DNA from 2 places in the Streptomyces sp. NPDC002156 genome. Region 1 is predicted to be linked to the other one. Evidence: predicted binding sites of a transcription regulator. Region 1 holds the regulator's gene; the other holds the start of a gene.

What was found. Region 1 encodes HrcA, which represses chaperone genes, less so after heat shock. Its sites were predicted from a motif close to TTNGCACTCNGNNNNNCNGAGTGCNAA; they were not measured.
Region 2: groL (chaperonin GroEL) is a predicted target of HrcA. The motif match lies at 13,324-13,350, and genes of this name have one in related genera.

The regions. Positions count from the first base shown of each region.
Region 1 is NZ_JBSFDA010000113.1:16,154-31,942, forward strand. It holds gene ACWCRB_RS34045 (ABC transporter ATP-binding protein) at 1-91, shown strand, start outside; gene ACWCRB_RS34050 (ABC transporter permease) at 88-1,317, shown strand; gene ACWCRB_RS34055 (PPOX class F420-dependent oxidoreductase) at 1,375-1,818, opposite strand; gene ACWCRB_RS34060 (TetR/AcrR family transcriptional regulator) at 1,850-2,611, opposite strand; gene ACWCRB_RS34065 (ATP-binding cassette domain-containing protein) at 2,736-3,737, shown strand; gene ACWCRB_RS34070 (ABC transporter permease) at 3,743-4,588, shown strand; gene ACWCRB_RS34075 (cellulase family glycosylhydrolase) at 4,724-6,247, shown strand; gene add (adenosine deaminase) at 6,330-7,334, shown strand; gene serC (phosphoserine transaminase) at 7,469-8,587, opposite strand; gene ACWCRB_RS34090 (NACHT domain-containing protein) at 8,710-12,357, opposite strand; gene dnaJ (molecular chaperone DnaJ) at 12,648-13,784, opposite strand; gene hrcA (heat-inducible transcriptional repressor HrcA) at 13,785-14,801, opposite strand; gene ACWCRB_RS34105 (MBL fold metallo-hydrolase) at 15,029-15,784, shown strand.
Region 2 is NZ_JBSFDA010000131.1:9,347-25,135, forward strand. It holds gene ACWCRB_RS36535 (MMPL family transporter) at 1-1,450, opposite strand, end outside; gene ACWCRB_RS36540 (TetR/AcrR family transcriptional regulator) at 1,564-2,316, shown strand; gene ACWCRB_RS36545 (DUF6355 family natural product biosynthesis protein) at 2,429-2,719, shown strand; gene ACWCRB_RS36550 (hypothetical protein) at 2,769-2,972, opposite strand; gene ACWCRB_RS36555 (hypothetical protein) at 2,969-3,181, opposite strand; gene ACWCRB_RS36560 (helix-turn-helix domain-containing protein) at 3,299-4,138, shown strand; gene ACWCRB_RS36565 (DUF397 domain-containing protein) at 4,122-4,328, shown strand; gene ACWCRB_RS36570 (hypothetical protein) at 4,626-5,438, shown strand; gene ACWCRB_RS36575 (Uma2 family endonuclease) at 5,435-6,091, shown strand; gene iscB (RNA-guided endonuclease IscB) at 6,308-7,720, shown strand; gene ACWCRB_RS36585 (Uma2 family endonuclease) at 7,811-8,485, shown strand; gene ACWCRB_RS36590 (subtype B tannase) at 8,473-9,978, opposite strand; gene ACWCRB_RS36595 (NADH:flavin oxidoreductase) at 10,202-11,335, opposite strand; gene groL (chaperonin GroEL) at 11,574-13,196, opposite strand; gene ACWCRB_RS36605 (cold-shock protein) at 13,530-13,736, opposite strand; gene ACWCRB_RS36610 (MoaD/ThiS family protein) at 14,179-14,454, opposite strand; gene thrC (threonine synthase) at 14,553-15,789, opposite strand, start outside.

The DNA.
Region 1 (15,789 bases):
CATCGCGGCCTCCCTGCCGCGTGAGGTGCGGGTGCGGGACGGGCACATCGAGCATGACGCGGACCGACTGGGCGAGGGGGTACGGGCATGACCGTGACCCTCGTCCCCGCACCCGTTCCCGTACGCCCGCCCCGGCCCGCGCGCCTCCGCCCCGTCGACGTCGTCCGCGTCGCCGGATCGGGGCTGCACTCCCGTCCCATGCGGGTGTTCCTCTCCGCGCTCGGCATCGCCATCGGCATCGCGGCGATGATCGGCGTGGTCGGGATCTCGACGTCCAGCCAGGAGGAGCTGAACCGGAAGCTCGACGCGCTCGGCACCAATCTGCTGACCGTGGGACCGGGGCAGTCGTTCGGCGGGGGCGAGGCCCATCTCCCGGACGCCGCCGAGGACATGGTCGGCCGGATCGGTCCCGTCGAGTCCGTCTCGGCGGTCGGGCTGACCGACGCCAAGGTGTACCGCAACGACCATGTGCCCACCGAGCGCAGCGGCGGCATCGGCGTCTACGCGGCCCGTACGGGACTGCCCGCGACCGTCGGGGCCGAGGTCGCCGAGGGACGGTGGCTGAACGCGGCCAACGCCCGCTATCCGGCGGTGGTGCTGGGCTCGGCCGCCGCACAGCAACTCGGTGTGCACGACACCGGCGCGGAGGTCCAAGTCTGGCTCGGTGGACGCTGGTTCACGGTCGTCGGGATCCTGGCGTCCAACGAGTTGGTGCCCACCATGGACTCGGCGGCCCTGGTCGGCTGGCCCGTCGCCGAGGAGCTGCTCGGCTTCGACGGATACGCGACCACCGTGTACACGAGGGCCGTGCAGGGCTCCGTCGCCGACGTCCAGTCCGTGCTGGGCGCCACCGCCAACCCCGAGGACCCGTCCGCCGTCCAGGTCTCCCGGCCCTCCGACGCGATCGCCGCCAAGGAGGCCACCGACGAGACCCTCGCCGGGCTGCTGCTCGGGCTGGGCGCGGTCGCCCTGCTGGTCGGCGGGGTCGGTGTCGCCAACACCATGGTCATCTCGGTCCTGGAGCGCCGCTCCGAGATCGGGCTGCGCCGCTCGATGGGCGCGACCAAGGGGCAGATCCGTACGCAGTTCCTGTGCGAGTCGCTGCTGCTGTCGGCGCTGGGCGGCCTGGGCGGGCTGCTGCTCGGCATCGGTGTCACCGGCGGCTACGCCTCCTACCAGGGCTGGCCCGCCGTCGTACCCGCCTGGGCGATGGCCGGCGGGATCGCCGCGACGCTCGTCATCGGCGGCCTCGCGGGCTTCTACCCGGCGGTCCGGGCGGCCCGGCTGCCGCCCACGGAGGCGCTGGCGTCGGCGTGACGGGACAGCCATGAGGTGAGGGTCCCCCGGGCACCGGCACCGGGGGCCCTCGGCGCGTCACTCCTCCCGTACCTCTCCGCCCTCCCGTACCCGCAGCTCGTAGTGCAGCGTCGGTGTCCCCATCACCCTGTGGGCGAGCGGGACCAGGACGCCCTGGGTGACCGGGTACTTGCGGCGCAGCAGCTTCGCCGCGTGCCGGTCCTCCGGGCTGTCGTGGTCGAGCAGCCGGGCGCGGGCGGGGATCTCGGGGCCGGTCGGGGCGCCGCGCAGGGTGGAGGGGGCGATCTCCACCTCCGGGTTGTTGCGCAGGCGCTTGGTCTTCCAGGCGCTGCCGGGCGTACGGAAGTAGGCGTGGTCGCCTTCGACGGCGATATTGACCGGGGTGCCGACGCCGCTGCCGTCCTTCTTGTGGCTGGTGAGCAGGACGGCCCACTGCTTGACGAAAGGGGTGAGCCGGGGGCTGGGGCTGGGGCTCGGGCCTGTCGGAGTCGGAGTGCTCATACCTCCATCCATGCACCGGCCGCCCGGTTTGTCACCCTCGTGTGCGCCGTTCGACCCAGACCTCCAGGCCGTCCAGGATGCGCTGGAGACCGAACTCGAAGTGGTCGAAGCCGGGGGCGAAGGTGTCCTCGGAGAGGGTGGCGAGGACGGGGTAGCGGCCGGAGGCCATGGCCCGTTCCAGGACCGGGAGTTGGGCCCGCCAGAACTCCTGGTCCGTCAGGCCCGTACGGCGCTCGGCCTCCTGCTGGTGGACCTGGGCGCGGGCCGCCCCGACGACGTACCCGTCGACCATCACCACCGCCGAGACCAGCTCGGGGTCGGTCAGCCCCATCGGTTTGATGCGCGCGAGCACGCTCTCCATGCCGTCGAGGGAGCTGGGCCCGAGGACCGGGCGGGACTGGTTGACCTGGAGCAGCCAGGGGTGGCGGCGGTAGTGGGCGAGGGTGGAGCGGGCCATCGCCTCCAGGGTGGCGCGCCAGTCGCCGTCGCCCAGCTCCTCCGGGGCCGGGCGCTGGACGCGGTCCAGCATCAGGTCGAGCAGCTCGGCCTTGCCGGGGACGTACCGGTACAACGACATGGCGCCGGTGCCGAGTTCTGTGGCGACGCGGCGCATCGACAGGGCCTGGACGCCCTCGGTGTCCGCGATGCGCACGGCCGCCTCGACGATCCCGTCGAGGGTCAGACCCGGCTTGGGGCCACGGCTGGGACGGGGTCCGGTCGCCCACAGCAGTTCGAGGGTGCGCGCGATGTCACCACTGCCGCTGGTCTCCGTACCACCGCTGCCGCTCGTCATACGCCGAGCTTAGGACCCCGCGCGCATCGTTCGCACGCGAACTGGGTACGTCGTACGCGAAAACGAGTACGGTGTACTCAGTTCAAGACGGCAGGGGTGGGCGCGGGAAGACCGGGAGGGCGTCATGGACGACTGGGTGGTGCGGGCGGAGGGCCTGGAGAAGCGGTACGGCGAGAAACGCGCCCTCGACGGGTTCGACCTGCTCGTCCGCCAGGGCACGGTGCACGGACTGCTCGGCCCCAACGGCGCCGGCAAGACCACCGCCGTACGCATCCTGGCCACGCTGCTCCGGCTGGACGGCGGACAGGCGACGGTGGCCGGACTCGACGTGGCCACACAGGCGCGCCAGGTCCGCTCCCGGATCGGGCTCACCGGGCAGTACGCGGCGCTGGACGAGATCCTCACCGGCCGGCAGAACCTGGAGATGTTCGGACGGCTCTTCCACCTCGGCGGGAAGCGGGCGCGGTCGCGCGCCGCCGAACTCCTGGAACGCTTCGGTCTGGTGGCCGCCGCCGACAAGGGCGTCAAGGGCTACAGCGGCGGTATGCGGCGCCGTCTCGACCTCGCCGCCTCGATGATCCTCGCCCCCGCCGTCCTCTTCCTCGACGAGCCGACCACCGGGCTCGACCCGCGCGGCCGGATCGAAGTCTGGGACGCCGTACGGGCGTTGGTGGCCGACGGTACGACGGTGCTGCTCACCACGCAGTACCTGGAGGAGGCCGACCGGCTCGCCTCCCGCGTCACCGTCATCGACCAGGGGCGCGCGATCGCCGACGACACCCCCGACGGGCTGAAGCGGCGCGTCGGCGGCGACCGTATCGAGGTCGTCGTCGGGCAGCGGGACCGGATTCCCTGGGTGGTACGGGCAGTTGCCCAGGTTGCGGACAGCGAACCGGAGGTCGATCTGGACGGCCTGCGCGTCCACGCGCCGGTGACCGACCGGGTGGCCGCGCTCACCCATGTGGCCCGCACGCTCCAGGACTTCAGGGTCCCGGTCGAGGACATCGGGCTGCGCCGGCCGAGCCTCGACGACGTGTTCCTGCGCCTGACCGGCCGCCGTACGGAAGAGACGGAAGAGACGGAAGAGACGGACGATACGCCGGACGCCGAGGAGACGGCCGCGTGAGCGCGGTGGAGGCGCCCCGGACGGGCGGTGGTCGGCGCGGGGCCCGTCGCGGCGGCCGGAGCCATGGCCGGCTGTACTGGACGCTCGCCGACTGCTGGAACGTCGTACGCCGGGGCCTCACCCACTACAAGCGTCAACCCATCAGCATCCTCTGGCAGTTGGGCTTCCCGATCCTGTCCGTGCTGCTGTACGGCTATGTCTTCGGCAACGCGATCCAGGTGCCGGGCGGCGGGGACTACAAGGAGTTCCTGATGCCGGGGATGTTCGTGATGACGATGGCCCTCGGGTTCGTCACCACGGCGACGGTCGTCGTCTACGACTCCAGCAAGGGCGTCATCGACCGCTTCCGCTCCATGCCGATGGCCCCTTCGGCGGTGGTCGCCGGGCGCGGGGGAACGGACCTGATCGTGGCCTGCGCCGAGCTGGGCATCATGATGGTGACCGCGTACGGCATGGGCTGGCGGCCGGACGGCGGAATCGGCTTCGTGCAGGCCTTCGGGCTGCTGCTGTGGCTGCGGTTCGCGCTGATCTGGGTGGGGATCTGGCTCGGCCTGGTCGTGCCGAGCCCCGAACAGGCGGGCGGGCTGTTCGCGGTGGTCTTCCCGGTGACGATGGTCTCCAGCATCTATGTGTCGCCCCAGCTGATGCCCGACTGGCTGGGCCAGGTCGCCCTCTGGAATCCGATCTCGTCCACGGCCTCGGCCGCCCGCGAGCTGTTCGGGGCGCCGGGGGTGACCGGGAACTCGTGGGTGGAGCGGCACGCGCTGCTGATGGCGGGGGTGTGGCCGCTGATCCTGACGGTGGTGTTCCTGCCGTTGGCGGTGAGGAGGTTCAAGAGGCTGAGCCGGTGAGCTGATGAGCCGGTGGCGTCGTATGTGTCGTACGTCTTGACGTGGTGATGGTGTGTCAGTTTCCTGGAGGTGCGCGGTTTGTGGGAGCGCTCCCATATGTTCCGGGGCCGCGCCTCCCCGAAGGGAACGAGCGACATGTTCCGCAGCTTGCGAAGAGCGCTGTGTGCGATGGCCGCCGTGCTCCTCCTGCCCCTGGGGGCCGGCGCGCAGACGGCCCACGCGGCGGACGTCCGTGCGGCGGACGCCGGCGCCGGCTACTGGCACACCAGCGGACGCCAGATCCTGGACGCGGCCGGGCAGCCGGTCCGGATCGCCGGCATCAACTGGTTCGGCTTCGAGACCGCCAACTACGTGGTCCACGGCCTCTGGTCGCGCGACTACAAGAGCATGATCGACCAGATGAAGTCGCTCGGCTACAACACCATCCGGATGCCGTACAGCGACGACATCTTCAAGTCCTCCACGGTCCCCAACAGCATCGACTTCAGCAGCGGCAAGAACGCCGACCTGCAAGGCCTCAACTCCCTCCAGATCATGGACAGACTGGTGGCGTACGCCGGTCAGAGCGGCCTCAAGGTCATCCTGGACCGGCATCGGCCGGACGCGGCCGGGCAGTCGGCGCTCTGGTACACGTCGGCGGTGCCCGAGTCGACATGGATCGCCAACTTGCGGACGCTGGCGGCGCGTTACTCCGGCCAGGACGCGGTCATCGGCATCGACCTGCACAACGAGCCGCACGATCCGGCATGTTGGGGCTGCGGTGACACGACGAGGGACTGGCGACTGGCGGCACAGCGGGCGGGCAACGCCGTGCTGTCGGTCAATCCGCAGCTGCTCGTCTTCGTGGAGGGCGTGCAGACGTACAACGGGGTCTCCGGCTGGTGGGGCGGCAACCTGATGGGGGTCGCGCAGTACCCGGTGCAGCTGGATGTGGCGAACCGGGTGGTGTACTCGGCCCACGACTACGCGACGAGCGTGGCCCAGCAGAGCTGGTTCAGCGACCCGACGTTCCCCGCCAACATGCCGGGCATCTGGGACAGGTACTGGGGCTACATCTTCAAGCAGAACATCGCGCCGGTGTGGGTGGGGGAGTTCGGCACGACGCTGGCATCGACGGTGGACCAGCGCTGGCTGGCCGCACTGGTCGACTACCTGCGCCCGACCTCGACGTACGGCTCGGACTCCTTCCACTGGACGTTCTGGTCCTGGAACCCCAACTCCGGCGACACGGGCGGAATCCTGAAGGACGACTGGTCGACGGTCGACACGGTGAAGGACGGCTACCTGACGAGCGTGAAGGCGCCCGGGTTCCCCGGGAACGGTGGCGGCGGAGGGGGCGGTGGCGGTGGCGGCAGTACGGCGACCTGCGCCGCCTCCTACACGGTCAGCAGCGACTGGGGCGGCGGATTCAACGCCGAGGTGAAGGTGACCAACACGGGAACGGTCGCCCTCAAGTCCTGGCAGGTGACGTGGACTTGGAGCGGCTCACAGACGGTCACAAGCATGTGGAACGCGACGTACACGCAGACCGGAGCGACGGTGACGGCTGTGAACGCGGCTCACAACGGGAGTGTGGCGGTGGGGGGTTCGACGAGTCTCGGCTTCGGGGGAGCGCCGGGGGGTGGGGGTGTGCCGGCAGTGAGCTGTACGGCGACGTGAGGGCGTGAGGGGCTGCGGGCATGAGATGGGGGCGTCCGGTGTTCGCCGGACGCCCCCATCGACGTATGCGGAGTGAGGCACCTTGCGAAGCCTGGCCCTCCTGCCGAAGGCCCATCTGCATCTCCATCTGGAAGGCGCGATGCGTCCTGCCACGCTCGCGGAGCTGTCGGGCGAGCATGGTGGACAACAGCCGTCCGGCTCACGCGACTTCAAGTCGTTCGACGACTTCACGTCCTTGTACAGCCTCGCCGCGAGGCTGGTGCGTGAGGGCCCGCGGGAGAACCTTCTGCGGCTGGTGCGCGAGGTCGTCGAGGACGCCGCCGCGGACGGAGCGGTGTGGATCGAGCCGCATGTGAACCCCCTGACCTACGAGGAGGATCCGGACGCCGCACTCGACCTGCTGGACATGGTCATCGACGAGGGCCGTCGTACCGCTGCCCGGCTGGGTATCGGCTTCGGCGTCCTGGTGTTCGCCCGGCGCAACGCGGACCCTTCGCAGGCCGTCGCGACCGCCCACCTCGCAACCCGGCGGGCAGACAACGGGGTCGTCTCCTTCGGCCTGGCGGGAGATGAGGCTCGGTTCGCACCGGAGCCGTTCGCCGAGGCATTCGCCATCGCCCGTGATGCCGGGCTGATTTCCGCTCCACACGCAGGGGAACTCGCCGGTCCGGCCGGCGTGCGCGCCGCACTCGACGTGCTCGGCGCGCGACGGATAGCCCACGGCGTACGGGCGGTCGAGGACCCGGCTCTCGTCGCCCGCCTGGCTGCGGAAGGCGTGGTCCTCGATGTCTGCCCCACCTCCAACGTCGCCCTCGGCGTCGTGGATTCCCTGTCCGACCACCCCCTCCCGCTTCTGCTGCAAGCCGGCGTGCGGTGCACCCTCAACGCCGACGACCCGCTGCTTTTCGGCCCCGGGCTGCTGGAGGAGTACGAGACAGCCCGCACGGCGTTCGCCCTCACCGACCCCCAACTCGCCGCGATAGCCCGCACCTCGGTCGAATCCTCCGGTGCGCCGCGCGCGATGGTGGAGGACGCGATCGCGCTCATCGGTGAATGGTTGGCCCAAGACTGTGCGGTGGTCAGGTGATCTTGGTGAAGCCGCCTTCGGGGAGTGGTTCGACCATGGCATTGCCTGCTGGGGTGGTTGCCGCGTCGAGGGCAGAAAGAGGAAAGGGGCGCCGGTACTCACCGGGCGCCCCCATCTTCGTACGGCCTGAGGTGTTACAGCTTCTCGATCACGTAGTCGATGCACTTCGTCAGTGCCTCGACGTCCGTCGGGGCGATCGCCGGGAACATCGCCACGCGGAGCTGGTTGCGGCCGAGCTTGCGGTAGGGCTCCGTGTCGACGATGCCGTTGGCGCGCAGGACCTTGGCGACGGCGGCGGCGTCGATGTCGTCCGTGAAGTCGATCGTGCCGATGACCTGCGAGCGCTTGGCCGGGTCGGTGACGAACGGCGTCGCGTGCTTGGAGTCCTCGGCCCAGGAGTACAGGCGGGTCGAGGAGTCCTTGGTGCGGGCTGTCGCCCAGTCCAGGCCGCCCTGGCCGTTGATCCACTCCAGCTGCTCGTTGAGGAGGAACAGGGTGGCGAGGGCCGGGGTGTTGTACGTCTGGTTCTTGCGGGAGTTGTCGATCGCCGTGGGGAGCGAGAAGAACTCCGGGATGTGGCGTCCGCTCGCGTGGATGCGCTCGGCGCGCTCGATCGCGGCCGGGGAGAACGCGGCGAGCCAGAGGCCGCCGTCCGCCGCGAAGGACTTCTGCGGGGCGAAGTAGTAGACGTCGGTCTCGGCGATGTCGACGGGCAGACCGCCGGCGCCGGACGTGGCGTCCACGAGGACGAGGGAGCCCTCGTCGGCACCCGCGACGCGCTTGACCGGGGCGGCGACACCGGTGGACGTCTCGTTGTGCGTGTACGCGTAGACGTCGACGCCCGCCTCGGCCTCCGGGTCCGGGTGGGTGCCCGGGTCGGAGGAGATGACGGTCGGGTCGGCGAGCCAGGGGGCGAGCTTGGCGGCCTTCGCGAACTTCGAGCTGAACTCACCGAAGGTGAGGTGTTGCGACTTGTTCTCGATCAGGCCGTGCGTCGCGACGTCCCAGAACGCGGTCGAGCCGCCGTTGCCGAGGATCACCTCGTAGCCCTCGGGGAGGGAGAACAGGTCCCGGATGCCCTCGCGCACCTTGCCGACCAGGTTCTTGACCGGGGCCTGGCGGTGGGAGGTACCGAGGAGGGAGCTGCCGGTCGCGGCGAGGGCGTCCAGCGCCTCCGTCCGCACCTTGGAGGGGCCCGCGCCGAAGCGTCCGTCGGCGGGCTTGATGTCAGCGGGGATCTGGATGTCAGCCACGGGCGCGAGCCTATCGGCTCCGCGAAACGTGGGTGAAACGTCGTCCGTCGGATGAGACGGGGGCCGTCGGACGAGGCGGGGGGCCGTCGGGCGAGGCGGGGGCCGTCGGACCAGGCGGCGGGTCAATCCGTACGGGTGCTGTCCGTGTCGTCGGGGTCGACGTCCCGCGCCCGGTCGCTCATCTGGTCCCAGAAGCGGCGCATGCCGGCGACGGGCACCTTGCGCTGCCAGGGGGCTTCGCGGCGGAAGCGGAGGGCAGCCCATGCCCAGGGCTGCCACTTCTTCAGCAGGTCGCGCTGGTGCAGGCAGAAGACCTCGCTGAACTCCATCCGCAGGCTCTCCACCTTGGCCGGGTAGGGGCACATCTTCATCCGGCAGTCGTCCGTGCAGTTGGATCCGGGCTGCGACGCGCGTTCCGCGCCCCGGACGGGGTTCAGCCGGGTGCGGTCCTTGCGCAGGCAGGACGGCATCCGGGCCGGCTCGCGGGAACGGAGCTCCAGCCTGCGGAACGTGTCCTTCGGCCGGTAGGACCGTTCGCCGAGCACCAGCAGCAGCAGTACGTCCGCGAGCAGCTGCTGTGCCGTGGGATCCAGGGTGCTCCACCCGGTGGACGGCGGGATCCACAGGTTGTGGGCCCGCTGCTCCCCGGGCAGCCCGACCTCCGTGCCGATGCAGGAGGCCAGGGCCGCCTCGTCGATCCACAGGAACCGTTCGGGCCGCCGGGTCTGCAGAGCGCGGACCGCCAGCTTCGCGGCACCCTCGACCAGCGGGTGCTCCGCCCGGTTTCCGTCGCCCTGCGACAGCCACTCCCTCACCTGGCCCCTCGGGTCCGCCCCATGGCCGCGGATCGGCTGGGCGGCGTTGACGTCGTCGGGCAGGCTCCACAGGGTCAGGGCGTGCAGAAGCGTCAGGCGCGTGTACCAGAACGTGCTCTGGTTCAGCAGCTCCTGGGCCTGTTTGACGAGGAACTCGCGGGCCTTCTGGTTGGGCCGGGAGCCGGGCCGCCGGTTGGCGGCGTACTTGAACCCCTGGGCCAGCGCCGATCCCAGACCGATGGGGGCGCCGGGACCGTCGTGCCGGATCCTGGCGTCGGTCGTCTCCCCTGCTTCCCCGGTCGCCATCCGAACCCAGTTGTCCAGGTCGTCGCGAGGGCTGGCGAGGTGGCGGGACATCATGGAGGAGTCGACGAGCAGCGGGAGCAGCCAGGCACGCATGGTGTTGCAGGCCCAGTTCCCCTTCTCCGCCAGGGCCTCCTCCTCGGCGTACCGGCGATCCCGTCGCTCCCTCTCTTCCCGCAGGTCCCGCTGCGACCTGAGGTCGTTCGTGTCCGCCTCCCCGAGGAAAAAGTCCGTGGGCTCCAGGGGCTCCATGGGGTCCATGGGCTCCATCGCCTGGCTGTCGCACTCGCGTTGGGTCACGAGAGACGCACAGGCCCGGGAGAGTCTGTCGCACAGCGCCTGATACGCCGGTTCGCCACCCGCCCCTATCTCCTTGACGAGCGCCTCGCGCACCCGGCGGTCCGTCTCCTTGCGGCCGATCTCGAACAGGACGCCGTAGGGCGGGTACGCCGGGTGCTCGTGCCCGGAGTTGTGGCTCTGGGCGGCGGCCACCCGGCGTACCGCCGTTCCGCACTGCTTCACCAGGGCGAGCTTCGCCTCGCGGAGCCTGGTGGGGTCCTCGTTCTGGCCGAGACGGTTCCAGTCCTTCGAGATCTCCGAGATGAGTTCGTACTGGCTCGGGGCGGTCCGGACGCTGTCGATCTCCACGGCGGCGCCGTAGATCTCGAGCGCCCTCAGCCGCGGACCGCCGCGCTCGTCGGGCTCGCCGTTACCGGTCGCCGGGAGCTGTCCGGCCACCTTCTGGGCGCGTTCCGCGTACGTCAGCAGGTTCTCGGCCTGCTTCTGCAGCAGCCCGCACATCGTGTTCACGGGGCACGGCCGCTTGCGCTCCGCGGAGCCGCCGCAGGTGCACCTCCCGTTCTGCGACCGGGAGTACAGCGTGAGAGCGATGAGGAGTTCCCGTCCGCCCCGCCGCAGAGCGCGGGCGATGTGTGCGTCCGGGTGTGCGTCCGGGTGTGTATGCGGCGGACTGCCGGTCGCCGGGTTCTCGAACATCCTGTCGAGGAAGCGGGATCCGAGATAGGCCTGCACGATGCTGTGCTGGAAACGGACCTTGTCGCCGTTCTCGTGGACCAGGCCCATCCGGGTGCCCCAGGTCGCGGCGATCCGGGCGTCCACCCTGGGGCCCAGCAACCAGTCGGCGCCGGCCTGCGTTCCCCGGCAGGGGTGTTCCTTGCCCTGCCCGCAGGCGCCGCCCTTGTGGCCGTACTCCTTCGGCGACCACCGCAGGTCCGCCATCCGGTCGTCCAGTTTCCGCGCGGCGCGCTTGTTCCACGGTTCGTCCGAGGTGAGTTCCCCGAGTTCGACGTCGGCGCTGTCCGAGGCCAGGCCGATGCACGCCAACGCGGAGATGTACTCCACCACCGCCAGCCTCGTGTCGTGGTCGATGGGGAGTTCGGGGTGGACGTCCCCGTCGACCAGCGCGTGGATCCACGTCTCCATGAGCTCCGCCCGCAACGTCCAGCTGTCATGGAGCTGGAGGTCCGGACTCCCGCCCCCGGTCCACAGGGGTTCCAGCAGGTCCTTGCTGTGCAGATCCTTGGCGATCTTCAGGTAGATGGGGGATTCCGCCATGTTGGCGGCTTCCACGATCCGGTCGAGCAGGGTCTGATCGGAGCGCCAGCTGCCGCTGCGGGCGATGTAGCACAGGGCCGCCTCGTTGCTCAGCGGCTCCAGTTCCGAGACGGCCGCCTGCATCGCGCGCAGCGGTTCGTGCGGCCGCGAGGCGATGACCAGCGGCAGGCCCTCCTGGCCGGCCCTGCGTATCGCGTCGCGGATCAGATTGTCGCGTCGGCCGCGCATGTGGTCCTGGCCGAACGCCTCCTCCAGACCGTCCGCGAGGACCACGATCCGGTCGGCTCGCTGCCTGAGCCACCGCCAGATCCGGTCGATCTCGCCGTCCGACCGTACCTTCGACCGGACGATGTCGCGGAAACGCGCAAGCGCCATCTCGTCGAAGTCCAGCGGCTCGTCACCCTGGGCGTCGCGCAGCCGTATCGGGATGGGTACGGCCCCCACGGCCGCGAGTTTCTGGGCGAGCCGGACCAGCAACGCCGTCTTGCCGACACCGACGCCCCCGACGACGACATGAGGCCGTCGGACCTTCTTGTCACCCAGGTTCTTCATGATGGCGTTGCAGAGCTGGTCCCGCCCGACCACCTCGTCCATCAGACTGCCCGCGGTCTCCACCAGGCGGCTGGGCTCGTGCCTGGCCTGGTACGTGCAGTACCGGCGGACGTGCCAGAGCCGCCAGGAGAGGAAGAGGAGGGTTGAGGCGGCGACGAGGAGTACTGGCATTGCCACGCCGGTGACTGCGTCGCATGCGGCGGCGTTGTCGTTGTTCTTGCACAGGTTGGGTCCGAAGTTATCCACCACCGGCGCCTTGTAGACGAGCTCCAGCACCGCGACGAAGAACCACGCGAGCAGCCCCGCGGTCAACAGGGAGACGACCGCGACCAGCACGGTCGTCCACGGTGGATTCCACCACCGTCTGGCGTGTGTGACGCCGCGGTGGACCAGCCATCGGGTGCGGAGGTGCCAGAAGACGGCGACGAACGGGCGTCGGCCGTGGGCCCACAGTTCCCGGAGTGGGCCTCCCTCCGCCGGGCCTGTGACGATCTTGACCTTGCGCTGGTGGGGTGCGTGTCCCATTGACCACCACTCCGTCGGCTCCGCCGGGATCGGCCGGGGGCCGACGCTTCCGGGTACGGGGTGTAGAGGTGGAGGGATCCCTGCATCCAGTTCACCAGCCCCTGCCTGGCCTCGCCACTTGGATTCGCCCCTGCCGCCCCTACCCGTCCCTCCCCCAGAGGGGGGACCCCCAAGGGGCTGACTACCCAGCCCGTCCGGCGTTTGAGGACAAGGGGGGTCTGGGGGCGCGGCCCCCAGGGATGGGACGGGTAGGGGCGGCGGGGGCGAGACAAACCCCCGGCACCCACCCCTCAGCGCCCGTTGAACGCATCCTTCAACCGCGAGAACAACCCCTGCTGCCCAGGCTGGAACTGCCCAGTAGGCCGTTCCTCCCCGCGCAGCTGCGCCAGCTCCCGCAGCAACCGCTCCTGCTCAGGATCAAGCTTCGAAGGAGTCATGACCTCGACATGCACGATGAGATCACCCCGACCCCCACCCCGAAGATGAGTAACCCCCCGCCCGTGCAGCGGAATCGACTGCCCGGACTGCGTGCCCGGACGGATGTCGACCTCCTCCAGCCCGTCGAGCGTCTCCAACGGCACCTTGGTGCCAAGGGACGCCGCCGTCATCGGCAGAGTCACCGTGCAGTGCAGATCGTCCCCACGCCGCTGGAACTGCGAGTGCGGCAGCTCATGGATCTCGACGTACAGGTCACCGGCGGGACCACCACCGGGCCCCACCTCACCCTCACCGGCGAGCTGGATCCTCGTACCGTTGTCGACACCCGCGGGGATCTTCACGGTCAGCGTCCGACGCGACCGCACCCGGCCATCGCCCGCGCACTCGGGGCACGGCGTCGGGACGACGGTCCCGAACCCCTGGCACTGCGGGCAGGGCCGCGAGGTCATGACCTGGCCCAGGAAGGACCGGGTCACCTGCGACACCTCACCCCGCCCGCGACACATGTCACAGGTCTGGGCAGAGGTCCCAGGAGCCGCACCCTCACCGCTACAGGTACCGCACACCACGGCCGTATCGACCTGGATGTCTTTAGTAGTACCGAAAGCAGCTTCATCGAGCTCGATGTCGAGCCGGATCATCGCGTCCTGGCCGCGCCGCGTACGCGACCTCGGCCCACGCTGGGACGCCGTTCCGAAGAACGCGTCCATGATGTCCGAGAAGTTCCCGAAGCCACCGGCGCCGAAGCCGCCCGCGCCTCCGCCGCCCGCCTGGGACAGCGGATCACCGCCGAGGTCGTAGACCTGCTTCTTCTGCGGGTCCGACAACACCTCGTACGCGGCGTTGATCTCCTTGAACCGCTCCTGCGTCTTCGGATCGGGGTTGACGTCCGGGTGCAGCTCGCGGGCGAGCCTCCTGAACGCCTTCTTGATCTCGTCCTGGGACGCGTCGCGGCGCACGCCGAGTACGGCGTAGTAGTCCGTGGCCACTTACGACTCCGCCAGGATCTGTCCGACGTACCGTGCCACTGCGCGTACCGCTCCCATCGTTCCCGGGTAGTCCATGCGGGTCGGTCCGACCACGCCGAGCTTGGCGACTGCCTCGCCGCCCGAACCGTAGCCGACCGACACGACGGACGTGGAGTTGAGTCCCTCGTATTTGTTCTCGTGACCGATTCGTACGGTCATGCTCGAATCCCCGGCCTCACCAAGGAGTTTGAGAAGTACGACCTGTTCCTCCAGAGCTTCGAGGACCGGCCGGATAGTGAGGGGAAAGTCATGTCCGAAGCGGGTCAGATTGGCGGTTCCGCCGATCATCAGCCGCTCCTCGGCCTCCTCGACGAGCGTCTCCAGGAGAGTGGAGAGCACCGTCGCGACCGTACCCCGGTCCTCCACCTCGAAGGCGTCCGGGAGGTCCTGCACGAGCTGCGGCACGTCCGCGAAGCGGCGGCCCGCGACCCGGCTGTTGAGCCGCGCGCGTAGATCCGCCAGAGACGTCTCCCCGAAAGGCGCGGGGCAGTCGATCATCCGCTGCTCCACGCGGCCGGTGTCCGTGATCAGTACGAGCATCACGCGCGCGGGAGCGAGCGAGAGCAGCTCCACATGCCGCACGGTCGACCGGGTGAGCGAGGGGTACTGCACGACGGCAACTTGCCGCGTGAGCTGCGCAAGCAACCGAACAGTCCGCCCCACCACATCATCGAGATCGACAGCCCCATCCAGGAAGTTCTGGATGGCACGCCGCTCGGGAGCGCTCATCGGCTTGACGCCGGCGAGCTTGTCGACGAAGAGCCGGTAGCCCTTCTCGGTCGGGATGCGCCCGGCACTGGTGTGCGGCTGGGCGATGAAACCCTCGTCCTCCAGCGCCGCCATGTCGTTGCGGACGGTCGCCGGGGAGACCCCGAGGTTGTGCCGCTCGGTGAGAGCCTTGGACCCGACCGGTTCCTCGGTGCCGACATAGTCCTGGACGATGGCGCGCAACACTTCGAGCCTGCGTTCACTGAGCATCGCGCACACCTCCAACTGCTGTCGTCCCCTGAGTGCCTGGGCCGTCCCTGGCACTCTTCGTGTGCGAGTGCCAGAGTTCCCCGGCCCAGTGTACGGCTGTCGGGTACGCCCCCGGCAAGGGCGGCCTGCGCCGATCTGCCGACGTGTACCGACCTGTCCTGCGATGTCGTGTCCGCGGCAACCCGGTCCTGGCGACCGCTTCCTCCCCGTCCCGCTAGCGTCGCCGCATGAAGGTGACTTGGGAAGAGCCGGGGTGGCACGACCTGGGCTGGGAGCGCCTGGCGGCCGGGGTGGGCAGACGCCGGCTGCCGGTCTGGGACTGCACGGTGGGGCTGGTCGCGGGGGCGGGCGGCGCACTGCTGATCGACGCGGGATCGAGCCTCGCGGAGGGCGCGACCCTACGCCTGGAGGCCCAGAAACTGGCCGGCCGCCGTGTGGACTTTCTCGCACTGACGCACGTCCACTTCGACCATGTTTTCGGGGCGGCGGCGTTCGCGGGTGCACATGTCCTGGCGGCAGAAGGCACCGGGAACGAATTCGAGAAAGTGGGGCGCGAGGCGTTGTGCGCGGACGCCGTACGCAACGGTCTGGACGCCCGTGCGGCGGAGGAGGCGGCGGACACCCTGGTGGTCCCGCACGAGGAGGTCGGGGGAACCCTGACAGTTGCCCTGCGCAACGGCCCGGAGGTACTCCTGGTGAACGCCGGCCCCGGCCACACCCAGGGCGACCTGGTGGCCGTCGTACCGGGCGACCCGACCGTGGTCTTCTGCGGTGACCTGGTCGAGGAGTCGGGCGAGCCCCAGGCGGGCCCCGACGCCGTACCGTCGCACTGGCCCGCGGCCCTGGACCGCCTCCTGGCCCTGGGCGGCGAGGACGCGCTGTACGTACCCGGTCACGGAGCGGTGGTGGACGCGGCGTTCGTGCGGGCCCAACGGGACGCCCTGGCAACCCGTTTCGGCGTGTCGCGGCGGGGAGTGGACTGACGACT
Region 2 (15,789 bases), on a different contig from region 1:
GCCCGAGGGCGGAGCCGGCGGACCCGGACTCCGTAGCGGACCGCTGTCCATCCGCATAGCTACCGACACTCGTGTCGACCCGCACGACACCCTCAAGCCCGGACAGTTCGGCCGCGTACGCGCTCAGGGGAACCTCGGCGACCGGCCCGTCGACGACGACATGAAGGGCCGACTCGTCGTTGCCGTTGAAGTTCTCGCGCAGGGCCACGGAGACCTGGCGGCTCTCGGCGCCCGCAGGCAGGACGCGTTCGTCCGGGGTGCCGAAGGTGATCCCCAGCAGCGGACTCGCCGCCACCAACAGGACCGCCAGCACGGGCAGCGCGGTGAGCGCGGGCCGCCGCATGACCGTACGGGCCAGCCGTCCCCACATGGAAGTACGGGACGTACGAGCGGTCGCGCGCCCCTGCTTCAGCCACGGCAACGGCAGCCGCCCGCTGTTGACCCGGTGCCCCAGGACCACGAACAGCGCCGGCATCACGAACAGCGTGCTGACGGCCGCGACGGCGACGACGCCGACCCCGGCGTAGCCGAACGAGCGGAGGAAGTACTGCGGGAACACCAGGAGCGCGGCGAGCGCGGCGGCGACGGTCGCGGCGGAGAACGCGACCGTACGGCCCGCGGTGTGCACCGTCCGGCGTACCGCGTCGTCCACGCTCGCCCCCGTCGCGAGCTGCTCCCGGAACCGGCTGATCATCAGCAGGGCGTAGTCGATGCCCAGGCCGAGGCCCAGCGCCGTGGTGAGGTTGGTCGCCGAGACGGAGACGTCGGTGACGCTCCCGAGGAGCGAGAGCTGGGCGAACGAGCCCAGGATGGCGATGACCGCGATGACGAGCGGCAGCAGGGCCGCGACCACACTGCCGAAGACGAACAGGAGCAGTACGAGGGTCAGCGGCACGGCGATGGCCTCGGCGAGGACGAGATCGTCGACGACCTGCTTCGACATGTCACCGCCGACAGCGGCGCCGCCTCCGGCCCGGACGGTGAGTGCGTCCTCGTACGTCCCGGTGTAGGCGTCGATGAGGGCGCGGGCGTTCTCCTGCTGCTCGGTCTCGTCGCCCTTCACATGGGCGAGCACGATGGCCTCGCGGCCGTCCCGGGAGCGGAGATCAGCGATGCCGGTGTCCGTGTCCCAGTACGAGACGACGTTCGCGAGGCTCTTCTCCGCCCGCAGGTCGGCCACGAGTTCCCGGCCGCTCCGCGTGGCGGCCGAGGCATCGACACGCCCGTCCGAGGCCCGGACCAGCAGGACCAGGTTCGTCTCGCCGCCGAACTTCTCGTCGATGACCTTCGCGGCCCGGGTGGACTGGGAGGCCGGGTCGTCGAAGCCGCCCCCGAGCAGCTTGCCGAACGCGCCGGCGCCCAGGACACCCATGAGGGCCGTGGCCACGACGGCGACGACGAGGACCAGCCGGGACCGGCGGATCGCCAGCTCGGCTATGCGGTCGAACATGACCGTTCTCCTTTGACAGGAAGGGAGTTGAGAGCGAGGGAAGGGAGTTGACTGGCGCGCCACAGACGAAGTTAGCGGGAGGCAAAAAGATTTGGCAGTGTTAGATTTTCTTCATGCCCGCACACACCGACCCCGCAACGGCCCCGCCCTCCCTGCGAGAGCGGCGCCGGGCCGCAGCAGCCCGGGAGATCCTGGACGCCGCCGAGGTCCACCTCACCGAGCACGGCCCGCACGCGCTCTCCCTGCGCGCGGTCGCCCGGAGCCTGGGCATGACCGTGCAGGCGCTCTACCACTACTTCCCGAGCCGGGACGCCCTGGTCACGGCGCTGATCACCAAGGCGTACGACGACCTGGCCGACGCCGTACAGACCGCCGTCGACACCGGCGCGACCGAGCCGGACGGCTCACCGCTACCGGGCACGGTGGTGGCGGCCGAGGGCTACCGTCGATGGGCCCTCGACAACCCCGAGCGGTTCCAGCTCCTCTACGGAACGCCGTTGCGGTACTACGAGGCCCCCCAGGACGGCCCGACCACCCAGGCGGTCCGCCGGATGGCCGCGACCTTCCAGCGCGAGCTGTTCGGCGGATTCACCACGGAACAGCTCGCCGCGGCCGACGTCCCCCCGCTCTCACCGGCGCTCCGGGCACACCTGGAACACATGCCGGCGGACAGCCCGGAAACAACCGTGCCACCCGCCGCGACCGCCCTCTTCCTCAGCGCGTGGGGACACCTGCACGGCATGGTCATCCTCCAGGTGTTCGGCCACACCGACTTCCTCGGCGACCACGAGGCCGAGCTCTTCCGCATGGCGATGCGGAACATGCTCCAGGAGATCCACGCCAGGATCCCCGCGCTCAAACCTTGATCCACACGACCGGGTGAACCACGGCCCTCATCCGAGGAAAGTGCCGGACCACCGCGCGTTGATCATCAATGCTGCCGGTGTCCGATTCCGTCCTTTCCGCAGGAGACAGTCCTTGAACGTCCGCCGCGTCCTCACCACCGCCCTCGCCGCCATCACCCCCCTGACCAGCGCCCTGCTGCTCGCCGTCGCCGCACCGGCGGCCACCGCCGCCGCGAACCCCTGCGGGTTCTACGAGACGGGCAGCGACGCGTACTACAACCACTGCACGGGCGACGGCTCCCGCATCATCATCGAGGTGGAGGTCTTCGGCCCGAACTACGAGAAGTGCGTGGGCCCCGGCGACACCTGGCTCGGCAGCAGCAGCAAGATCGACGGCGCCCACTACGTCGGCCGCCTCTGCTGACCCGACGTGACATGACGTGATCCGGGCGGGGCGAATCGCCCCGCCCGCCTCAGGGCAACCGCCCCTCCCGATTCACCCGCCGCACCCGCGCCCGCAGCACGTCTCCCGGCGCCGCCTCCTCCAACGCCTCCGGCGGACAGTCCCACTCGCGCCCACCGCCCACGGGCCGCAGCTGCACGTACCCGCCCTCGCGCCCCATGACCTCGCCGATGCGCCCGTCGCGCACATCAAGGGCGTACGACACGTCACTCACGTCTCGTCGCCACCCGCGGCCACGCCCTCCAGCACGGCGGCCAGCCGCGTCGCCGTACGGACGTTGCAGCGCCCGAGGAGCACCAGCGCGAAGGGCTCGTCGCTCGCACCGCTCACGGGGTCGACGCCCAGCGACGGCAGGGCGACGCCGACGCCTTTCAAGGCCGCCCGCAATCGCACCACGATTTCCTCGGTCGACAGCAGCTCCATCGCGCCCGTTCCTCTCCACTCTGAGTGTTCGCGTTCTCCACACAGCGTGGCGGGCGGGTGTCTAACCTGGCCAGAGCCGGAGTCCCAACAACCACATGTGTGAGAGCGGGAGTTGCCATGGCAGGACCGAAGGACCTAGACCCGGCCTCCTCACCCCGGGCCTTTCTGGGCGCCGAGTTGCGCCACGCCCGAGAGGCGGCCGGGCTGAGTCAGGAGCAACTGGGTTCACCGCTCTTCGTGAGCGGTTCGTTCATCGGCCAACTGGAGGCCGGTACACGGCGGATGATGCACGAATACGCCGTCCAGTTCGACAAGATGCTGGACACCAAGGACTTCTTCGAGCGCAACTGCGCCGCGCTCGCCAAGTCGAAGTACCCCGAGAACTTCACGGAGGCAGCGGAAGCGGAGGCGATCGCGACGACGATCAGGCACTACCTCCCGCTGCTGATCCCTGGCCTGCTGCAAACGCCGGAATACGCGGCGGAACTGTTCCGCACCTACCGGCCGCTGGCCCCGGAATCCGAGATCGAGGAACTGGTGGCGATGCGCATGGAACGCACCCACGTCCTCGACGATCCAACAACCCCCTTGTTTTGGGGGATCCTGGACGAAGCAGCGCTCCGTCGGCCGGTCGGCGGAGCAGCAACGATGGCGAAGGCTCTTCGCCATGTGGCGGACATGGCACGCCGTCACCGGATCATCGTGCAGGTGCTGCCGTTCAGCGCCGGAGCACATGCCGGGATGGGTGGCTCCCTGAAGCTCATGGAGTTCGCGGACGCGCCCCCGCTCTGCTTCATCGAGGGGATGGACACAGGGAAGCTGATGGACGACCCGGCCAAGATCGCCCGCCACAGCCTCACGTTCAGCCTCCTCCAGGCGGCGGCACTCTCGCCTCAGGATTCACTGGCCCTCATCGAGGCCGTGGCGCAGGATTACGAGCATGAAGAACAGCCATGAGTACGACCTGAGTTCGGCCACCTGGTACAAGTCGACGTACAGCGCAGGAGACGGCGCCGACTGCCTCGAAGTCGCCGCCGGCCACCCCACCCTCGTCCCCGTCAGGGACTCCAAAAACCCCCAGGGCCCGAAGCTCGCGTTCCGGACGGAGTCCTGGGAGGCGTTCGTCGAGAACCTCAAGCACGCCTGACCTCCCGCCGCCCCGAAGCTCAAACGGCGAGCCCCGAGCCCTCTTTCTGAGGAATGGGAGGCGGGCCTCAACCCGCCCTCCCACCCCGCGTGTTGACTTGACGCGTTCGGCTTGCCACGCAGAGTCACGAGGGGCTAGCGTTCCGAGACAGCAAACAAAAACGACCCCCGCCAGGTGCAGCGAACACCTGACAGAGGTCTAACCGTCGAGATCCCAGTGTTTAAGGAAACGATCCCAGTGGCTGAAGCCAAGCCTAGCCCTGCCGTCCTGCCCGCGCACGCGACCCCGCCCCACCCGATGGCCAATCCGGGCTACGGCAAACGCGACGCCCCCGACCAACGCCCCCGCACGAACCACGACTTCGCGCATCTCCCGCCCCGCGAGGCCGCGGTGGCCGCGTACATCGACCGACTGCCGAGCGGGGCCGACGTCAGTGTGAAGACGCTGGCCAAGCACCTCCCGTACGGCCAATGCGCCCTCCGCACAGCCCTCAACAACCTCCAGCGGACAGGCCACCTACGCCGGGGCCGCGAACACCTGACCGGCACCGGAAGCCAACTCTGGATCACCCGAACGTGGTTCACGCGCACGGCACGAGGCGACGACTGGTGGGCGACGTTCACACGGGGAGACGTACCGAAGGAGTCACCGGAGAGACAGGGCCGCCCGACCCGCTCCCGCGCGTTCATCCTGCTCGTCGCCCTCACTCGTAGCACCCCCATCCTGTCCCTCTCCGAGGCGGACTGCGCGTCGCTGGCCCCGCTGGTCGCGGAGTGGTTCGAGCGAGGCGCGAACGAGGAGTCCGTACGACACGCCCTGACCGCCGGCCTGCCGACCCCGGTCCACCACCCACTCGCCCTGATCCGCAAACGCCTCACCAGCAAGATGCCCCCGCAACCCGCCGCCGTACGGCCACCACTGCGGATGCTGGAGTGCGCGAAGTGCGGGGTGCCGGGGCGGGCGGAGGCGCTGCCAGGCGGCATCTGCGGCACCTGCCGGGGCGAGGCCCCGCCCTGTCCCGCCTCGCCCCTGTCCGCCTCCGCGATCCACTCCCGCGCGGCCGATATCCGCGCAGAGATGTCCCGACGCCGCGAAAAGAGCCGTACGTGACCCGAACGCACCCGCACGTTCCGCAGATGCCGCTCGACGACTTCGAGGACCTGGCCCGCGGGGCGCCCGAGACCGTCTGGCTGGAGTTCGTCCGGGGCAGGGTGGAGGTGAAGCCGCGACCGGCCGGTATGGACGGCGAGATCCTAATGTCGGTGCTGAGCCACTTCACGCTGGAAGACAGGCTCTGGGATGCGTATCCGTACACCGGGCTGCGCACAGAAGCCTCGCTGGCAGGCCGGTATCTGCCCGACGCCCTGTTCCTGCCGAGGGATCACCGTCCGGGCCTCAGCCACTGGGCAAGTCCGGACGATGTCTCGGCGGTCGTGGAAATCGTCCACCGCGCCTCGGGCAAAGACCATCGCGACCACGACGCCAAGCGCGTCGGCTACGCGTCCGCCGCCATCCCCGTCCACGTCCTCGTCGACCGCGACGACAACACCATCACCGTCTTCAGCAAGCCCAAGGACGGTCGCTACCAGCTCGCCGCCTCGTGCCCTTGGGGGACGACCGTCCAGCTCCCCTCCCCGGTGGACATCGCGCTGAACACCGAGAGGCTCAAGAGGTACACGACCGCTCCAACGGTCCGCAGGCACACGACCGGGGCACCATGGCGGGAAGGAGGCGAGCCCACCGTAACGGGATCCCCTGCCTGAAGGCGGGGGCTTTCAGCCCGACCGGCTGATGGCCCGCTGTTACCAGCACCAGCCAACTGATATGGAGGTGACCGAAGTTGGCTACGTTCCACGCAGGACAGAAGACCCACCCATCTGTGCTTCCTCAGCAGTTGGCTCTGGAATTCGAGTCAGCAGACAACCCCGGGATCAGGGACGAAACGGGGCTCGGACGCCGTAGGGCATCCGGTGTGGGACATGTGCGAGGGGAGATCACCGGCAGTGCACCTGCTGCCGGTGGCGTCACCCCGGACCATCAGGTCCGGGAGCCCGGCCGTGAGGCCGACCCCGCCGTGTTCGTCCTGGACAAGCACGGCACGCCATTACAGCCCACCAGCCCCGCCAGGGCCCACCAGCCCCGCCAGGGCCCGCAAGCTCCTGGTATCCGGCCGTGCGGTCGTCGCTCGGCACACACCGTTCGTGATCCGTCTGAAGGACCGCACCGCCGACGCCTCGGAGGTCGACGGTGTCGAGCTGGGCATCGACCCCGGCTCCAAGCACACCGGCCTGGCTGTGTTCACCGCCCTGGATGGTGAGCGCCGGGGCCGGTTCGCGGTCCAGCTCGACCACCGGGGCGCCGCGATCCGCACGAAGCTGAAGCAGAGAGCCGCCTACCGGCGGGGACGGCGTACCCGCAACCTGCGCTACCGCGCGCCCCGCTTCCGCAACCGCACCCGCCCGAAGGGATGGCTGCCGCCGTCGCTCCAGCACCGTGTCGACACCACCATGTCGTGGACCGGCCGCCTCGCCCGCTGGGCACCAGTCCGGAGGGTCCACGTCGAGCGCGTCGCATTCGACACCCACGCCATCAGTGCCGGGAAGCCACTGGAAGGAGCCGAGTACCAGCACGGCACCCTGCACGGCACGGAGGTCCGCGAGTACCTCCTCGCGAAGTTCGGCCGCGCCTGCTCCTACTGCGGCGCGATAGGAGTGCCGCTGAACATCGACCACATCCGGCCCCGCAGCCGTGGCGGGTCCGACCGGGTCTCCAACCTGACCCTCGCGTGCATCCCCTGCAACCAGGCCAAGGACAACCGGCCCGTCGAGGATTTCACCCCCGAGCGGGCCGCCGACATCCTGAAGCGCGCGAAGGCCCCCCTCCGGGACGCCGCCGCTGTCAACACCACCCGGTGGGCCCTGTGGCAGGCTCTGGACGCACGATTGCCCACCCGGACCGCCAGTGGCGGGCGGACGAAGTGGAACCGCGTCCGGTGCGCACTGCCCAAGACCCACACCCTCGACGCCCTGGCCGTCGGTGACCTCGACACCATCACCGCATGGCCGCGCACCGTCCTGGTCGTCAAAGCCACCGGACGCGGCACCTACGCCCGAACCCGCGCCGACAAGCACGGTTTCCCCCGCCTGCGCCTGCCCCGCACCAAACAGGTCTTCGGCTACGCCACCGGCGACCTCGTCCGGGCCGTCGTCCCGTCGGGAAAGAACGCGGGCACCCATACCGGCCGCGTCGCCGTCCGATCCTCCGGCAGCTTCGCAGTCCGCACCGCCAGCGGCCTCTACACCACCCGGTACAAGTACTTCCGTCTGCTCCAGCGGGCCGACGGCTACGCCTACTCCACACAACCCGAAGGCGGGCCGAGCGATGCGCCCTGACACCTCAGAGCACCACTCGGGCCCTGGCGGCCCTCCTGCACTTCCGTTTCCTCCCCAGCTGAAGCAGGGGGTTTCCACGAAGGGGCTCCGATGACCTTTGGCACCAGGCGCCCGCAGATGTCCCGAGAGGACTTCGAAGAGCTGGCCGGTAAGGCCCCCGAAAACGTACAGCTCGAATTCCTCGATGGACGGCTGTACGTCAAGGGCGATCACATCGAGGTCGAGGACTTCGAGGAGCTCGCCCGTAGGGCTCCCGAGGGCGTGAAGCTCGAACTCATCGACGGAAAGCTAGAGGTCAAGCCGTTGCCGGACAACCGCCACAGGGCCATTGTGGTGTGGCTCATTCGGCTGTTCATGCAACTGCGCCCCGAACTGGCCATGTTCCACGAACAGGACCTCAAGATCGGCGCCTACCGCAAGGGGAACGCCACGGCGGACGCCGCGTTGGCACCGTTGGATCACTTCATCGCCGAGGACAAGACCTGGGCCTCCCCGGAGGGTGTCCTCATGGTCGTAGAAGTCACCTCCCACTACCGCGACACCGACCGACGAGACCGCATCGTCAAGGTGCGCGGCTACGCGGAGGCAGGCATCCCGGTCTATCTGCTGATCGACCGGGACAACGACACCCTGGTCGTGTACAGCGAACCGAAGAACGGGACCTACCAGCAGCACCCTTCGTACCCGTACGGAGCCGTGGTCGAACTCCCCGCCCCCGTGAACGTCACCCTCAACACCGAGAAGCTCAAGGACTACGCCGACTGACCCCCGCGCATACCCGACACCTCACCGATCCACGTCACAAAGTCCCCCGGATCCTGATCCGCCCCATGCCCCGCGTCCCAGTAGTACGACGTGTCGACGTCGTCCCCCAGCTGCTCCAGCCGTGCGTGCAGGTTGCCCGCGACCGTGTGGGACGTGTCCGTGTCATTTGTGCCGAGGCGGATCCACCAGTGCTTGGAGCGCTTGGCGTTGGCCTTGTCGGCGAGGTGGTGCATCGGGTTCATCAGGGCGAGCTTCTCGGGGATGTCCGCGTCGAGGCGGGCACTGTCGCCGTTCTCGTGGCGGAGGCTCCAGAGGGTGAAGTGACGGGCCCGGGTGGTCCCCGTACCGAAGAGGTTGTTCTCGGGGCTGGCCATGTCGAAGGTGTCGAAGGAGGGCACGTTCTTCTTCCGCGCGCCCACGTGGGTGAGGAAGTCCGCCCAGGTGAAGCGGGCCTTGCCCCCGGACCAGGTGATGAACGGGTTAGCGGCCAGGTAGGCCGCGCGGGCCTCCTCCGACAGGGCCGTCAGGTACCTCGTCGCCGACGGTTCCATGAATGTCTTGAGGAGGTAGTCGTCGAGGTTGCGGGCCGTGAGCCTGCCGTATCCCTTCACCCGCAGGCCCAGCGACGCCACATGCTCGCCGTACGCCGTCCTCAGCTCGTTCGAGAGGGTCTGGTCCACCTGTGCTCCGCTGGCCAGCGGATTCGTCCCCCAGCACCACTCGTACGCCATGTCCGCGTGTTCGAGGTCCGTGATCGGACACCACGCCCCGGTCCCGAAGATCGCGTCGCTCGCGTCGGCCGCCCCGATCGCCTCCAGGTACGGCTCGTACAGCGGGCTGTCCCCGGACGCGCCCAGCAGTGACGACAACGCCCCGCCCGCGCTGACGCCCGACGAGAAGATCCGGTTCACGTTCCCGGGCACCCGGCCCTTGTTGGACTTCAAGTACCGTACGGCGGCCTTGAGATCGACGATCGCGGCGGGCGCGACACCGTAGTAGACGCCCGTCGTCGCGTCGACGAGGGTACGGCCCCGCGCACCCGGTTCCACGACCACGTACCCGGCGGCCAGCGCGAGCGCCTGGCGGGTGGTGGTGCCGCCCATTCCGGTGGCGGTGATCCCGGTCTTGGCCGACACCGAGGACGGCATGTAGCCGCCCACCGCATTGGCGAGGAGGATCGGCGCCCCGCTCGCGTCGACCGCCGCGCCGTCGATCCTCACCGGCTCGCAGACGTTCAGGGACTGGTACACCGCGTCGACCGGGTTCGCCACGTAGGAGGCGACCTTGTAGAAGCGGTAGACCACCTCGTGGGCGGTACCGGTGGTGTCGGTGACGGTCACCGTCTGCTCGGTGTGGGCGGCCGGGTCGAAGACGAGGGACGCGGACGCGGCTACGTCTGCCGCGGTCCCGGTACCGGTCGCGGCACGGGCCCCGAATGCGGGTATCGCAACTGCTGCGGCGGTGAGCCCCATCACCACTGACCTGCGCTTCATCGCTGTCTCCTGTCTTCGCGGCTCGTTCGGACGCCGCACAGTTCAACAGCCGTTTCTTAAGGTCTTCTGTGTGTTTCCGGTGACGGGGGAGGCGGGTGGCCGACAAGCGGCCAGCAAAGCGAACCAATCGCCCACAAAATTGTCAGCAATTTTGGCGGAATCTTGCGGACGGTATCGGACCGTCTCCGCGGGCGACCGGTTCACCCTGCCGGGCGGGCCCGAATCAGCTCAGCGAACCCAACGCCGCCGCGTCGTACGCCTTCAGCTCACCGGTCCGACCCTCCAGCACCTTCGCCGCCCACTCGGGGTCCTGAAGCAGCGCGCGGCCGACCGCGACCAGGTCGAACTCCTCGTTCTCCAGGCGGTCCAGGAGGTCGTCGATGCTCTTGAGCGGCGCACCCTCGCCCGCGAAGCCCCGCATGAAGTCGCCGTCCAGGCCGACCGAGCCGACGGTGACGGTCGGCCTGCCGGTGAGCTTCTTCGTCCAGCCGGCCAGGTTGAGGTCGGAGCCGTCGAACTCCGGGAGCCAGTAGCGGCGTGTGGAGGCGTGGAAGGCGTCGACGCCGGCCGCCGCGAGCGGGGTCAGGATCGACTCCAGCTCCTCGGGGGTCCCGGCGATGCGGGCGTCGTAGAGGGCGCCCTTCCACTGGGAGTACCGGAAGATGATCGGGAAGGTCGCGGACACCGCCTCGCGTACGGCGGCCACGATCTCCGCCGCGAACTTCGTACGGGCGACCGGGTCACCCCCGTACGCGTCCGTGCGGCGGTTGGTGCCGGCCCACAGGAACTGGTCGATCAGGTAGCCGTGGGCGCCGTGCAGTTCGACCCCGTCGAAGCCGATGCGCTCGGCGGCCACCGCGGCCTCGACGAACGCGTCGATGACGTCGTCCAGGTCGTCCTGCGTCATCGCCTTGCCGCCGGTACCGGGGGTGCCGTCCAGCCGCAGCCCGGACGGGCCGACGGGCGGGGCGTCGGCGTACGGGGGCTGCCCGGCCTCCCTGGTCATGCCGATGTGCCACAGCTGCGGCACGATCTTCCCGCCGGCCGCGTGCACGGCCTCGGCGACCTTCGCCCACCCCGCGAGCTGCTCCTCGCCGTGGAAACGGGGGATGCTGTCGCTCTGCCCGGCGGAGTCGTGCCCGACGTACGTGCCCTCGGTGACGATCAGACCGACGCCCGCCCCGGCCCGACGCGAGTAGTACGAGGCCACGTCGTCGCCGGGCACACCCCCGGGCGAGAAGCTGCGCGTCATCGGCGCCATCACGATCCGGTTCGACACGGTCAGACCGTTGATCGCGAGGGGCCGGGAGAGGATCTGGGCCGCGCGGGAGGTGTGGGTGGAGGCGGGGGCTGTCACGTGGGGGCTCCTAGGGGAGGGGACAGGAAACGAGCGGAGGTGCGGTTGACGCACACGGCTGTGCCTGTGTGCATGCATGTGCATCAACTACGGCGGTCCTGTCCGCCATTCCGGCCCGCCGGGGGCGTCGGCTGTGATCCCGGCCACTGCGTCCGCAAACGCCCGAGGGCGGCACCCCTCTTGAAGAAGGGTGCCGCCCTCGAACTCGTACGCGATGAACTGCCGATCCCCTGAAGGATCAGAAGTCCATGTCACCGCCCGGCATGCCGCCGCCGGCCGGCGCGGACGCCTTCTCCGGCTTGTCGGCGATGACGGCCTCGGTGGTGAGGAAGAGCGCGGCGATGGACGCCGCGTTCTGCAGCGCGGAGCGCGTCACCTTCGCCGGGTCGATGATGCCCTCGGCGATCATGTCGACGTACTCACCGGTCGCGGCGTTGAGGCCGTGACCGACGGGAAGGTTGCGCACCTTCTCGACGATGACGCCGCCCTCGAGGCCACCGTTGACGGCGATCTGCTTGAGCGGGGCCTCCAGGGCGAGCCGCACGGCGTTCGCGCCGGTCGCCTCGTCACCCGTCAGCTCCAGCTTCTCGAAGACCGAGGAGGCCTGGAGCAGGGCCACGCCACCACCGGCGACGATGCCCTCCTCGACGGCCGCCTTCGCGTTGCGAACGGCGTCCTCGATGCGGTGCTTGCGCTCCTTGAGCTCGACCTCGGTCGCGGCACCGGCCTTGATGACGGCCACGCCGCCCGCGAGCTTCGCCAGGCGCTCCTGGAGCTTCTCGCGGTCGTAGTCCGAGTCGCTGTTCTCGATCTCGGCGCGGATCTGGTTGACCCGGCCGGCGACCTGGTCGGCGGAGCCGCCGCCGTCGACGATCGTCGTCTCGTCCTTGGTGATGACGACCTTGCGCGCCCGGCCCAGGAGGTCCAGGGAGGTGTTCTCGAGCTTGAGACCGACCTCCTCGGAGATGACCTCGCCACCCGTGAGGATCGCGATGTCGTTCAGCATCGCCTTGCGGCGGTCGCCGAAGCCCGGGGCCTTGACCGCGACGGACTTGAAGGTCCCGCGGATCTTGTTGACGACCAGGGTCGAGAGGGCCTCGCCCTCCACGTCCTCGGCGATGATCAGCAGCGGCTTGCCCGACTGCATGACCTTCTCCAGGAGCGGGAGCAGGTCCTTGACCGAGGAGATCTTGGAGTTGGCGATGAGGATGTAGGGGTCCTCGAGCGACGCCTCCATGCGCTCCATGTCGGTCGCGAAGTACGCCGAGATGTAGCCCTTGTCGAAGCGCATGCCCTCGGTGAGCTCAAGCTCCAGACCGAAGGTCTGCGACTCCTCGACGGTGATGACGCCTTCCTTGCCGACCTTGTCCATCGCCTCGGCGATGAGCTCGCCGATCTGCGTGTCGGCGGCGGAGATGGAGGCGGTCGAAGCGATCTGCTCCTTGGTCTCGACCTCCTTGGCCTGGTCGAGCAGCGCACCGGAGACGGCCTCGACGGCCTTCTCGATACCGCGCTTCAGGGCCATCGGGTTCGCACCCGCGGCCACGTTGCGCAGGCCTTCCTTGACCAGCGCCTGGGCGAGGACGGTCGCGGTCGTCGTGCCGTCGCCGGCTACGTCGTCCGTCTTCTTCGCGACTTCCTTGACCAGCTCGGCGCCGATCTTCTCGTACGGGTCCTCAAGCTCGATCTCCTTGGCGATGGAAACACCATCGTTGGTGATCGTGGGGGCGCCCCACTTCTTCTCGAGGACGACGTTGCGGCCCTTGGGGCCGAGCGTCACCTTGACGGCGTCCGCGAGCTGGTTCATGCCGCGCTCGAGGCCGCGCCGTGCCTCCTCGTCGAACGCGATGATCTTGGCCATGTGAAGTGGTCCTCCCGGACTGGGGTGGATTGCTCCGGACCGCGTTGGCGCCCGCGACGGACGGCCAGCCTGCCCCGATGGTTCCTTGCACCACCTGGCCTGCGGGCCTCACCGACCCGGTCCTTCGTTATCACTCTCACCTTCAGAGTGCTAACGCCAATGATTAGCACTCGCCCCTGTCGAGTGCAAGCGGCTCTCGAAGATCCGCAGGTGAACAGGGGGACGCCCAGGCACGCCGAAGGGCTCGTACCCCGTGAGGTCCCACGGGGTACGAGCCCTTCGAATCCTTCGATGAAGGAAGAAGAACGTCGCTGCGGTGCGCCGGCGCGTGCTTCAGCTGGTCGCCAGACGGACCATGTCCGCCTGCGGCCCCTTCTGGCCCTGCGAGATCTCGAAATCGACCCGCTGACCTTCCTCGAGGGTGCGGTAGCCGTCCATCTGAATCGCGCTGTAGTGGACGAAAACATCCGCACCACCGTCGACCGCGATGAAGCCGTACCCCTTCTCCGCGTTGAACCACTTGACGGTGCCCTGAGCCATGCCTAACTCCCCTATTACTGGCCCTTGCACGGATCCGCACTTCGCGGATCCGGGTCAGACCTCACCCCCCCAACCGGTGGGAGTGTGCGCCGGAACGCGTCGACCGCGGCCGAATGTATCTGTCCAACTGCCCTCTGCAACAGGTCAATCGGACGAGAAATCCGGGCACACCAGGTCATGGAATATGCGGAGAATTCACGCGAATTCAGGGCAAGTCGGGCCCCACAAAGGGAGCAAAAAACGCAAAAGGCCTGCACACTTTGGCTACTTCTCAATGGGTGCGCGGCAGGAATTCATACTCGTGCGGCAGGCGAAGTGGTGCGGCTTCCCCAACTGTACCCCGCTCAACCATACAGAATTGCCCCCTCCGCTTCTCTCACGGAGGGGGCAATTCGATGAACTCTCGGTAATCAAAGTTACCGACGGTTACTACTACCGAGTATCAGCCGCCTGCGACCGCGGGAATGATCGACACACCCGCACCGTCCGGCGTCGCCGTCTCCAGCCCCTGCTCGAACCGGACGTCGTCGTCATTGACGTACACATTGACGAACCGCCGCAGCTTGCCCTGATCGTCGAGCACCCGGGCGGCGATCCCCGTGTGGTTCTTCTCCAGATCAGCGATGACCTCGGCGAGAGTCCCACCTTCGGCGGTCACCTCGGCCTGGCCTCCGGTGTACGTGCGCAGGATGGTGGGGATGCGGACGCTAACGCTCATGACTTTCGACCTCCGGTCAGTGGGGCCCCCTGAAGGGGCGCGGGGAACTGCGCGACCAGCCCCCACAGGCCCGCAGACGAACAACGACCTCTTACCTCTTAAGAAGCAAGCCCAGCTTCCCGGAACGACTCAAGACTGGGCCGAATCGTCGCAGTGAGCCCGGTGTCGGCCACGGCATCCAACGTCTTGAGCCCATCCCCGGTGTTGAGCACGACGGTCGTGAGAGTCGGGTCCAGCAAGCCATTCTCGATCAGCTTCTTCGCCACACCCACGGTCACCCCACCGGCGGTCTCCGCAAAGATCCCCTCGGTCCGCGCAAGCAACCGAATCGCGTCGACGACCTGCTCGTCGTTGACGTCCTCGACAGCCCCACCCGTCCGCCGCGCGATATCCAGCACGTACGGCCCGTCCGCGGGATTCCCGATCGCAAGCGACTTCGCGATCGTGTTCGGCTTCTGCGGCCGTACGACGTCATGCCCGGCCTTGTAGGCCACGGACACCGGCGAGCAGCCCTCCGCCTGCGCACCGAAGATCTTGTACGGCTTGTCCTCGACGAGCCCGAGCTTGATCAGCTCCTGGAGCCCCTTGTCGATCTTCGTGAGCTGCGACCCGGAGGCGATGGGCACGACGAGCTGGTCGGGCAGCTGCCAGCCGAGCTGTTCGCAGATCTCGTACGCCAGGGTCTTGCTGCCCTCCGCGTAGTACGGACGCAGGTTGACGTTGACGAAGCCCCAGCCCTCGCCGGCCGGGTCGCCGATCAGCTCGGAGCAGAAGCGGTTCACGTCGTCGTAGTTGCCCTCGATGCCGACCAGCTCACCGCCGTACACCGCGGCCATGACGACCTTGCCCTGCTCCAGGTCGTGCGGGATGAACACGCAGGAGCGGAAGCCGGCGCGGGCGGCGGCGGCGCCGACGGCACCGGCCAGGTTGCCCGTGGAGGAGCAGGAGAGGGTGGTGAAGCCGAAGACGCGGGCGGCCTCGATGGCCTGGGCCACGACCCGGTCCTTGAAGGAGTGCGTCGGGTTGCCGGAGTCGTCCTTCACGAACAGCTTGCCGGCGTCGACGCCCAGCTCGCGGGCCAGGTTGTCGGCCTGCACGAGCTTGGTCCAGCCGGGGTTGATGTTGGGCTTGGTCGCCACGTCCGCGGGGACGGGCAGCAGCGGCGCATAGCGCCAGATGTTCGCGGGTCCCGCTTCGATGCGCTTGCGGAGTTCCTCGGTGTCGTACGAGGAGAAGTCGTAGGCGATCTCCAGCGGGCCGAAACACTCCTCGCAGGCGAACACCGGACCGAGCGGGACACGGTGGCCGCATTCGCGGCAGGAGAGCGCGGTGGCG